2 regions of the Spartinivicinus marinus genome follow, and region 2 is predicted to be linked to the other one. Evidence: predicted binding sites of a transcription regulator. Region 2 holds the regulator's gene; the other holds the start of a gene.
What was found. The regulator sigma-54, encoded in region 2, starts transcription at its own class of promoters, with help from an activator protein. The targets are predictions, from matches to a motif close to TGGCACNNNNNTTGCTNT.
Positions count from the first base shown of each region.

Region 1: a site for sigma-54 is predicted at 2,710-2,727, ahead of OQE68_RS27365 (PEP-CTERM sorting domain-containing protein). Genes of this name have one in related genera too.

Region 1 covers NZ_JAPJZK010000001.1:6,220,399-6,225,589, reverse strand. Annotated here, with positions in the region: gene OQE68_RS27380 (dihydrodipicolinate synthase family protein) at 1-169, shown strand, start outside; gene OQE68_RS27375 (glycerate kinase) at 383-1,528, shown strand; gene OQE68_RS27370 (oxidoreductase) at 1,539-2,570, shown strand; gene OQE68_RS27365 (PEP-CTERM sorting domain-containing protein) at 2,771-3,307, shown strand; gene OQE68_RS27360 (Tll0287-like domain-containing protein) at 3,381-4,358, opposite strand; gene OQE68_RS27355 (hypothetical protein) at 4,530-4,952, opposite strand; gene OQE68_RS27350 (LOG family protein) at 5,171-5,191, shown strand, end outside.
Region 2 covers NZ_JAPJZK010000001.1:1,230,426-1,235,616, forward strand. Annotated here, with positions in the region: gene OQE68_RS05790 (KdsC family phosphatase) at 1-148, shown strand, start outside; gene lptC (LPS export ABC transporter periplasmic protein LptC) at 145-729, shown strand; gene lptA (lipopolysaccharide transport periplasmic protein LptA) at 713-1,228, shown strand; gene lptB (LPS export ABC transporter ATP-binding protein) at 1,235-1,960, shown strand; gene OQE68_RS05810 (RNA polymerase factor sigma-54) at 2,216-3,736, shown strand; gene hpf (ribosome hibernation-promoting factor, HPF/YfiA family) at 3,919-4,227, shown strand; gene ptsN (PTS IIA-like nitrogen regulatory protein PtsN) at 4,251-4,712, shown strand; gene rapZ (RNase adapter RapZ) at 4,871-5,191, shown strand, end outside.

The DNA.
Region 1 (5,191 bases), 5.0 Mb from region 2:
TGGCCATCAGTCTCATTTCTCCATGGCAGGAGGGATGCAATCGGCTCGTTCTTTAGTACATTATGCGGAGGTATTTCGGTTAGCGGATCAAGCGGGTGTATTAAGAGATCCTGAGTTAGCAGTGAGGCGGATAAATCAGTTGAAGGCTGTATATGGTGTATATGATTAATAGGCTTAGGGTATAGTGAAAGAAACTGAAAAGAAGCCTGGAGTTTGATATGGAATAACAGGCTATTCTTCTGCCGCTCTTGAAATGCCTTCCTTGGCCTATCAAGAGCTAAAGCGACATCCCTGTCGCCGCGACAGAATACCCTATTACTCCATATCAGCTAGCTTTAATGGTGGATCAAAAAATAAATTTAGTATTGCTATGGAATAACCAATGAAAATTGTCATTGCACCTGACTCCTTTAAAGAAAGCCTGTCCAGTATTGAAGTGGCGGAAGCGATTGCGCGAGGTATGCAACAGGTGTTGCCTGATACTGAGTTAATTAAACTACCAGTAGCAGATGGGGGGGAAGGAACGGTTGATGCAATGGTGGCGGGTACCAATGGTAATAAGTTTCGCTGTCGAATAGCCGGGCCAATGGGAGAACCCACTGATGCTTGCTGGGGGCTATTGGGTGATGGGGTAACAGCTGTGATTGAGGTAGCTGAGGCAGTGGGTTTAGCGAAAGTACCGGCTAAGCAACGTAATCCATTAAAAGCGACGAGTTATGGTGTCGGAGAATTGATTATTGAAGCACTGAACGCAGGTGCCAAACAGCTGGTTATCGGCTTAGGTGGTAGTGCCACCAATGATGGGGGCGCTGGGATGTTGCAGGCTTTAGGGGCCCGTTTATTAAATAAGGCAGGCGATGTAATTGCTTTAGGTGCTGCAGGGCTGGCCGATCTACAGCAGGTGGATCTTAGTTATTTAGATAGTCGGTTGCTAAGTGTTGTATGTAAAGTTGCCTGTGATGTAGATAATCCATTATTAGGCCCTAAAGGAGCTACTTATACTTATGGCCCGCAAAAAGGGGCTGATGTAACGATGCTACAACAGTTGGAAAATCATTTAAGTCATTATGCAACGGTTGTGCAGCAAACCCTGCGGCGAGATATGGCTGCTTTTCCTGGTGCTGGAGCAGCAGGTGGTTTAGGCTTTGCGTTATTAGCGGGTTTACCTGCTCAATTGCAAAGTGGTGTTGATATCGTATTAGATGCCATTAAGTTAGCAAACTATTTGGCTGATGCAGATTTGGTGATTACGGGTGAAGGTAAAATAGATGGTCAAACTATTCACGGTAAAACACCAATCGGTGTTGCTAAACTGGCTAAACAGTATAATTGTCGTGTTATTGCATTAGCTGGGAGTTTAGGCGATAACTACCAAGTTGTTTATCAGCAGGGGATTGATGCAGTCTTTAGTGTCGTACCAGGGGTTATGAATTTAACTGATGCGTTAACGAATGCTGAACAGAATATTGAAAATACAGCTTTTAATATTGCAAAGGTTATTTGTTGTCAAAAAATGACGAGATTTTAAGGTTTTATAGATGATAAAAACAGGAATTATTGGTTATGGTTTTTCTGCTCAGACCTTTCATTTACCCTTTATTAAACACCTGAATGAATTTGAGTTGACTGCAATCAGTTCGAGCAAAAGCGAACAAGTATTAGCCGACAACCCAGGTATGCAGGTTTATGATACGGCTGAACAATTAATAAAAGACAATACGACAGAACTGGTCATTATTACTTCACCTAATGATACCCATTATGACTTAGCAAAATTAGCTCTAGCCAATGGCAAACATGTGATTGTGGAAAAGCCGTTTGTTACTCAGGTAGCTCAGGGAGAAGAACTGATTGCGCTAGCGAAAGAAAAAGAATTAGTACTGTCAACCTATCATAATCGTCGTTGGGATGGGGATTTTTTAACCATACAGCAAATTATAGAATCAAAAGCACTGGGTGAAATTCGTGTATTTGAATCCCACTTCGACCGGTTTCGACCTATTAGTCGGCAACGTTGGCGTGAGCAGGCAGGTGAAGGTACTGGTATTTGGTATGACTTAGGCTCTCACTTGGTTGACCAGGCATTATGTTTATTTGGCTGGCCAAAAGCAATCACCGCCTGTTGTCGTGCGTTAAGAGAAAACTCACAAGTGACTGATTATTTTCATGTGCAGTTGCATTACCCCAATCATGAAGTAGTACTTTGTTCCAGCCCGTTTTCTGCAGGCCCTGGCTTACGCTTTCAATTGGAAGGCACTAAAGGCAGTTTTGTTAAATATGGCTTGGACCCGCAAGAGGATCAGCTAAAACAGGGTAGAGGGCCTGCTAGTGAAAACTGGGCAAGAGAGGTAGAGGCAAAGCATGGTATGTTGTTTCAGGAAGATAAAGAAGCCATTTATCCAACCCTGTTAGGCGGCTATCAGCATTATTTTAGTAATATTGCGCAGGCTATTAAGCATAATAAAACGGTGGCTGTCACCGCTGAGCAAGCTTTGGCTGTTATAAACATAATTCAGCTGGCAGAGCGTAGTAGTGCTATGGGCCAAACGATACCATTACTTAATGAATAATTGCTTTTAGGGTGTCTTTAACAAAAACGCAAGAGTTTAATTGATAAAATAGAAATGATACTGAAATAGTTGTTGTGTTTTTATACAAAACCTGCTGGATTTACTGGTAAAAATCAATAAGTGACTGATTAATAAGCGCTGGTACAGCACTTGCCTTATTAGTGGAAACGGATTCAAAAACCAGCAAAAGGTAGGCTTGTATGAAAACATTCGCTTCAGTTAGGCAGTTAGTTTTTATTTGCTCATTAATGTCAATGGTGATGTTACTTCCAACCAAAGGACATAGTGCACTGGTTTCATTTCAAGTAGAAGACACTATGAATCCTCTACTGTTATTCGGTATGTTCACGGTGGATGATATGGATCCAAACTATGGTACTGGGTTTCAGTCATTAATTGATTGGGCTATTTTTGATATGGAAGGCGTACCTGGTATTCATACTCCGGTTGATAATGTAACAGCTGCCATGGCATTTATTAATTTAACCAATCCAAACTTATCTTTATTAAACGTTAACTCGACAGATACTGTAATACCTCCAGCGATTCCCAGTGGTAATAACTTAGTACTTAATTCCGATAATACCTGGTCCTCTGGAAACATGAATGGAAATTATATGGTAAGCCTAGTGAGTGTTGAAAATCTAATCAGTGTTCACGAACCATCCATTATTGCACTGTTTAGTTTGTCCCTAACCTGTCTATTTTTCAGTACCCTCAAGCGACGCCGCCGCTAAAGTAGTAGTAAAAGGGGCTTAACAGCCCCTTGTTGTATTTTCGGTTTTACTTCTTTCGTTTCCTCCCTATCCCCTAAAAATCATGCATCTTCATAAATTTTTTTAAGTCTTTGATAAGGCTATATAGTGTTTTAAATTGCTTGTTTAAATTCCTTATTTCGGTGCTGGATTTGTACTCTGTGTGAAAGAGTGTCATATTCTCTTCTCTATCTTGGTGAATAGATTGAATTGCCTTTGAAGCTTCTGATGTGATTTTTTTGATGGGGCTAACTACGAAGATAAGGATGTATAAAATAAAACAAATTAAGAGAATAAAAAATAAACCTATTGCTATAAGTGAATAAACGTTAACGCTTTTGAGTAGAATAAGTAGTCCGCTATTATAAGGTAATGAAACACTGACGATACCTGCTAGGCGTCCTTGCTCGTAGTTAAAACCGCTGTCTCCTGGGTAGAGTTCTTGTAGCTTTTTAGGTGCATTTTTAGGGTCACCATGACAGCTTAAGCAGGATTTTTCTGCAGTAATTTCTCGTGCATAGAGAAAACGGCTATCCGTTTTTTTATAATACTCACGTCGATGGAACTCTTCTTTAATTAATGCTATTGCTGTTTGCTCAAACCCATTAGGTGCATTGTGAGGGTTCAAAAAATTATCAGAGGTAATACGAAATATAACATTCGCATTATTCTGAAGGGTGATATCAGATAGCTCTCTTTGAATGAGGGATGGGTTTTTTAAATGGTAATGGTCAATAATGGTTCTTTTTTTATCGTCTTTTAACTGATCAACAACGTAGGTTTTTTTATCAAGATAGTCTTGCGGATTAAAATGTTCCCGTACACCTGATTTGACCCAAATACCGCCTTTAAACTGGCCAGCCCAATGACCGACATGAGTGACCATATCCGCGATGCTACTGGCTTGTGTTCGTAGGCTGCTGATATAAACGGCATGGCTGATTAGGTAATAACAACCAAGAAAAGATAGAGTAAGTAAAAAAAACCATGCAATAATGTGGTTGGCTAAATGGTTATTGCCTAACTTACTCATCTTACGAGCCCCAACACGCTTAAGTTTGTTTTGAAAAGTCCAGTTATTAAGCTGAGCTGCTAACAGTATAGCAACTAAGGGTATTGACGGCGTGATAGGCTAAGGCCAAGCAATCAATGCTGGCCTACTCAATTACCTCCAGATTCTGAGAGGTAATTAGGGCCAGTTGATTTAAAAAACAGAGCGAGTATATTGCCAGCTATTATGTTGATAGCAAGCCATGGCAGGGAAAGCATCCTGGCTGGCTTCTACTCTAATGACATAATTACGGCAGGGGAGTCCCATTCGGCTGGTGTAGGTGCTACCCGCAACAAATCCAATATACCCTAGAGTCGGATGAGATATACGACGATATTCCCCTTCAGCAAAACCACTAAACCCCGTTTGAACCCACCGTTCAGCTTGATCATTGACCACGGTAATTTGAAAATCACTGTTGAAGCTCCAAAGTGTCCACTTTAGTATGTGGGAACGGTCAATGTCCCAGATAGAAAGGCTCGATCGGGAAGCCGCTTGAGCTTTACTCTGAAAGTAGATTGTTTCTTGTCCAAACGTAATGAGTATGGCAAGTAGAAAAGTTATATGCTTTTTCATAGCGCTATTATAAGTATAAGAAAAATACTACTTCAGTATTTAGGGTAGTTGATTTTAGTAAAAATGTTCCAATAATAGCCAATAAAATAGCATACTTTAAGACTGTTGTTGAATAATTGAATAGTTTACTAGTTGAATACACCCTCCTGTTGTACAACTTTTAAGCTCAAAAACGGTTAGCGTAGAGTTTGTCCAACCAGGGTATAGTGAGGTTATGAATGCGGGTTAATATTTTTTGT
Region 2 (5,191 bases):
TGGTTATTGGCTGGTGAAACAGCATGCTGATGGTGTCACTCAAACACTAGGGGGAGCAGGTGCAGTAAGAGAAGTTTGCGACTTCATTATGAGCGCACAAAATACCTTACAGCCAGCACTCACGCCTTATATGCAGGCAAGCGAATGAATCGAAGCAGTATTATTAGCTTAATTGCTATTCTAGTAATTGCCTACTGCGGTTATCTTGCGTTTGGCACATCCTCAACACCAGTGCCCAGTTCAAATGAACCTTTAGCAGATAACCTTGAGCAAGCACCAGACTACTACTTAATAAACCCTCGTGTTACTCAATTTACTTTAGAGGGTAATAAAGATTACTTACTCATTGCAGATAAGATCAGTCATTACCCTCATAATGACGTGTCTTTGTTAGCACAACCCAATATTGACTTATACAAGGCAAATAGTAGCGATCAATGGAAAACCACGGCTAGACATGGGCGGTTATTACCTGGTGGCGATATCCTTGAGCTATCTGACCAGGTCAGAGTCAAAGAGCTTAAGTCCAATGGTGAACTTGGCACTTTACTAAAAACCGACTTTTTAACCCTTTATGCCGAGGAAGAAGTCGCCGATACTCAGCACCCAGTTGTGATAACATCCCCCAATGGCTCTATCACCCAAGGGGTTGGCATGCGGGCATTTTTAGCAAAAGATAGAATTCAACTGTTTTCTAATGTCAGGGGACACTATGAAGTTAATCAGTAATTTGATTGTAGGGATTATTGCTATCTCAGCTGCAGGGCTTAGCCTGTTAAGCTGGGCACTTCCCAATGACAAAGACAAGCCCATCAATATTAAAGCCAAAAGTGCTGATATTGATGATAAGTCTGGTGTATACATTTACACCGGCAATGTCATTATTACCCAAGGTACAATTCAAATAAGAGGTGATAAAGTCACTCTTTATTCAGACAGTAATGGCATTAACAAAATTGTTGCAGTAGGTCGTCCTGCTCACTACCGGGAAAAGCCAGCAGAAAACAAAGAACTCATTAAAGCTTATGGCCGCACGATCAAATACTACGCTACCAATGAAAAAGTAGAAGTAATCACTAATGCCAAACTATTCCAAGAAGGAAATACCTTTACTGGCAGCCAAATAGACTACTTTGCCAAAACCCAGAAAGTGAATGCCAAAGGCGGTAAAACCAATGAAAGCCGCGTTGAAATGGTACTGCAACCCCGTAGCAAAAAGAAACAATAGTCGTATATGAGTATATTGAAAGCTGAGCACCTTGCCAAAAGTTATAAAGGCCGTGCTGTTGTAAAAGATGTATCCTTGCAAATTAAAAGTGGTCAGGTAGTTGGCCTACTAGGCCCTAATGGTGCGGGAAAAACCACATGCTTCTACATGATAGTTGGTTTAGTCCAATCAGATCATGGCAGCGTCTGGATTGATGAACAAGATATCACTCACTTCCCCATGCATGGACGAGCCCAAGCAGGTATTGGCTACTTACCACAAGAAGCCTCTGTTTTTCGTAAGTTAACTGTTACTGAAAACATACTGGCTATCTTAGAAACCCGTAAAGAGCTCAATCGGAAGCAACGCCAAGAAAAACTTAACTCACTACTTGAAGAGTTCAATATCACCCATATAAAAGACAGTAAGGGTATGAGTTTATCTGGTGGAGAGCGCCGCCGGGTAGAAATTGCCAGAGCCTTAGCAACTGAGCCTTCTTTCATCCTACTTGATGAGCCTTTTGCTGGGGTTGACCCAATTTCGGTGAAAGACATTAAAGATATTGTCTGGCACCTGAAAGACCGTGGTATTGGTGTACTGATTACTGATCACCATGTTCGAGAAACACTTGATATTTGCGAGAATGCATACATAGTTAGTGAGGGACACATTATCGCAGAGGGTGATGCCCAAACGGTAATGACCAACCAACAAGTCAAAGAAGTGTACCTCGGACACGACTTTAAAATATAAGACAACTGGCAAGGATACTCATATAATTTTGAGTAGTTCAGTTAAAAAGCCAGTACAAGAAACAACAATAGCAATACTGTAAACAACTGAAATAAACACACAATTGAAATCAATAAATCAATAATAGGTGCAATGGAAACATTCAGTCGCTTGTTCAGCAGCAACTCAGGTAACCGCTTTTGAATTCACTTCCATTGTTGTTGACTTTGCCAAATCAAAACAGGCACGATTGCACTATAAGGTAATTGTTTAGCAATGAAGCCATCCCTGGTTTTGAAAATTGGCCAGCAGCTGACGATGACACCGCAGCTGCAGCAAGCCATAAAATTACTCCAACTATCCACATTGGATTTACAGCAAGAAGTTCAACAGGCGCTTGAATCCAACCCAATGCTTGAGCTGACTGATGAGTCTGATAACAACTCATCAACAAACAGTGATGACAACGATCCTCAGCAGCTCAACAGTTCGGGCCTAAATGGTTCGGACTCCACCAAAAGCCAAGACGACAGCAGTACATCAGAAAGCAGTCATGATGGCTCAGAAGAAACCAGCTGGTCAGAAGAAATTCCCAATGATCTTCCCGTTGATAGCGCCTGGGATGATATCTACCAGACATCTTCAGCCCCTATCAGCTCAGCTCCAGCAGATGATGACGAGTATGACTTCAGCAACCGCAATGGCACCACTGAATCCTTACATAGTCATTTGGATTGGCAGCTTAATTTAACCCCCATGTCAGATAATGACCGTTTGGTAGCAATTGCTATCATTGATGCAATCAATAATGATGGTTATCTCAGTTGTAGCACTGAAGAGATTTGGGAAGGCTTAGATCCAGAATTAGAAATGTCCCTAGAGGAAGTGGAGATAGTCTTAAGGCGCCTCCAACACTTTGATCCCGTTGGTGTTGCTGCAAGAAGCTTGCAGGAATGCTTACAGATTCAGCTATCACACTTACCTGAAGATACTCCTTTTCTTGATAACGCCAGATTGATTGTAGCCAAATACTTAGGTTTGTTGGGTCATCATGACTACAATCAGCTTATGCGTCGTACTAAGCTTAAAGAAGAAGAACTAGCCGAAAGCATTAAATTGATTCAAGCTCTTAACCCAAAACCTGGAGCCGATATCCAGTCATCCGAAACAGAATATGTGATTCCTGATGTATTTGTCAGAAAGCATAATGACCGCTGGTTGGTAGAGCTCAACGCCGAAGCGACGCCGAAGCTGCGCATTAATAACAACTATGCATCACTGGTTAAGCGAGCTGATAGCAGTTCAGATAACACTTACCTGAAAAACCACTTGCAAGAAGCCCGTTGGTTTTTAAAAAGCTTACAAAGCCGCAATGAAACGCTAATGAAAGTTGCGACTCGCATTGTTGAGCATCAGCGAGGTTTTTTAGAGTATGGCGAAGAGGCAATGAAGCCACTAGTCCTTCACGATATCGCTGAAGCAGTCGGTATGCATGAATCTACTATCTCCCGGGTGACTACCCAAAAATTCATGCATACACCACGAGGTATCTTTGAGCTGAAATATTTTTTCTCGAGCCATGTTAGTACTTCATCAGGAGGGGAGTGCTCATCTACGGCTATCCGAGCTATTATTAAAAAATTAGTATCAGTGGAGAACCCTAAAAAACCATTAAGTGACAGCAAAATTGCAAGCTTACTGGAAGAGCAAGGCATCAAAGTGGCAAGACGAACAATTGCCAAGTATCGTGAGTCTCTATCCATCCCGCCTTCTAATGAACGAAAGCGGCTGGTATAAAGTAGATGCATGTGTAAAGGTATAAACAGATTAGCGCTTAACTATGCGTTATATTGACTAGCAACAAGCAATACCAAATCTGCTGGCATTACACTCAGTTCAGTAATGAAGCAGTTGACAATCAGCCTTACAATTCAGTAAAGCTGGTTAACAACCATTAAGTCCTATTAGGAGGTCGTTGCATGCAAGTTAACATCAGTGGTCATCATGTAGAAGTGACTGATGCGTTGCGCCAATATGTCATCAAAAAACTCGATCGCATTGAAAACCATTTTGATAGCATTACTAACGTGCAAATCACCCTAAGTGTTGAGAAACTCCGTCAAAAAGCAGAAGCCAACTTGCACGTAAGGGGTGCTGATATTGCCGCCACAGCAGAATCTGAAGATATGTATGCAGCAATTGACTTACTTAGTGATAAACTAGCCCGACAGCTAAGCAAGCACAAAGAGAAAACCCTGGATCGACTTCAGGGAGCCAGTATTCGTTAAAGTAGTTTATTTATTTAAAAAGCATGAAAATAGAACAATTCCTTCTCCCACAATGCACCCTTACCGGGGTGCAAGGGGGGAGTAAAAAACGTGTTTTACAGCTTATTGCCAACCTATTAGCCGAGTATTCCAGTAATATTGATGCTAACGAGCTATTTGATAACTTAATCAATCGGGAACGGTTAGGTAGCACAGGCTTTGGGAATGGGATTGCCATTCCCCATTGTCGCCTTGAAAGCTGCCACAAACCATTTGCCTGCCTGCTTAAACTGGAAGAAGGCATCGACTTTGATGCAATAGACGGGCACCCTGTGGACGTTATTTTTGCTCTGGTTGTTCCTGCCGAAGCCACTAACGAGCACCTCGCCATCTTACAAGAACTTGCCACTCGATTTGAAAACTCAAGCTACCGCAATAACTTGCGCCAAGCAGACACTAATCCAGACTTATTTGATATAGCAATCCAAAGCGTTCCTACTGCATAAATTTATCGTCGCCAGCCTTTAATAATTAAGTTCGTGTGCAAGAGAGCTTTCTTATGATATTCGCTTAAATAGCTTCTCTGGCGGCTATTATTTAATTAACTGCCGTATATCATTTAAACTCTGTTATAGTAAGAATTTACAAAACACTCTGCGTATATATGAAGTTAATAATAATCAGTGGCCGTTCAGGCTCAGGTAAAAGTACAGGCTTACATGTACTGGAAGACCAAGGCTATTATTGTATTGATAATATGCCTGCTGGCTTACTTCCTGCTTTTGTTGATGAAATGGAAAAAGAGCCACTTTATGATAAGGCTGCTATTAGTATTGACGCACGAAATTTTTCTCAGGATTTAAGACGCTTTCCATCCATCATGAATGCGCTGAGAGAGCAAAAAATCGAAGCTGAAATCATTTACCTTGATGCAGAACATGCCACTCTACTCAAACGCTTCAGCGAAACTCGACGTAAACACCCA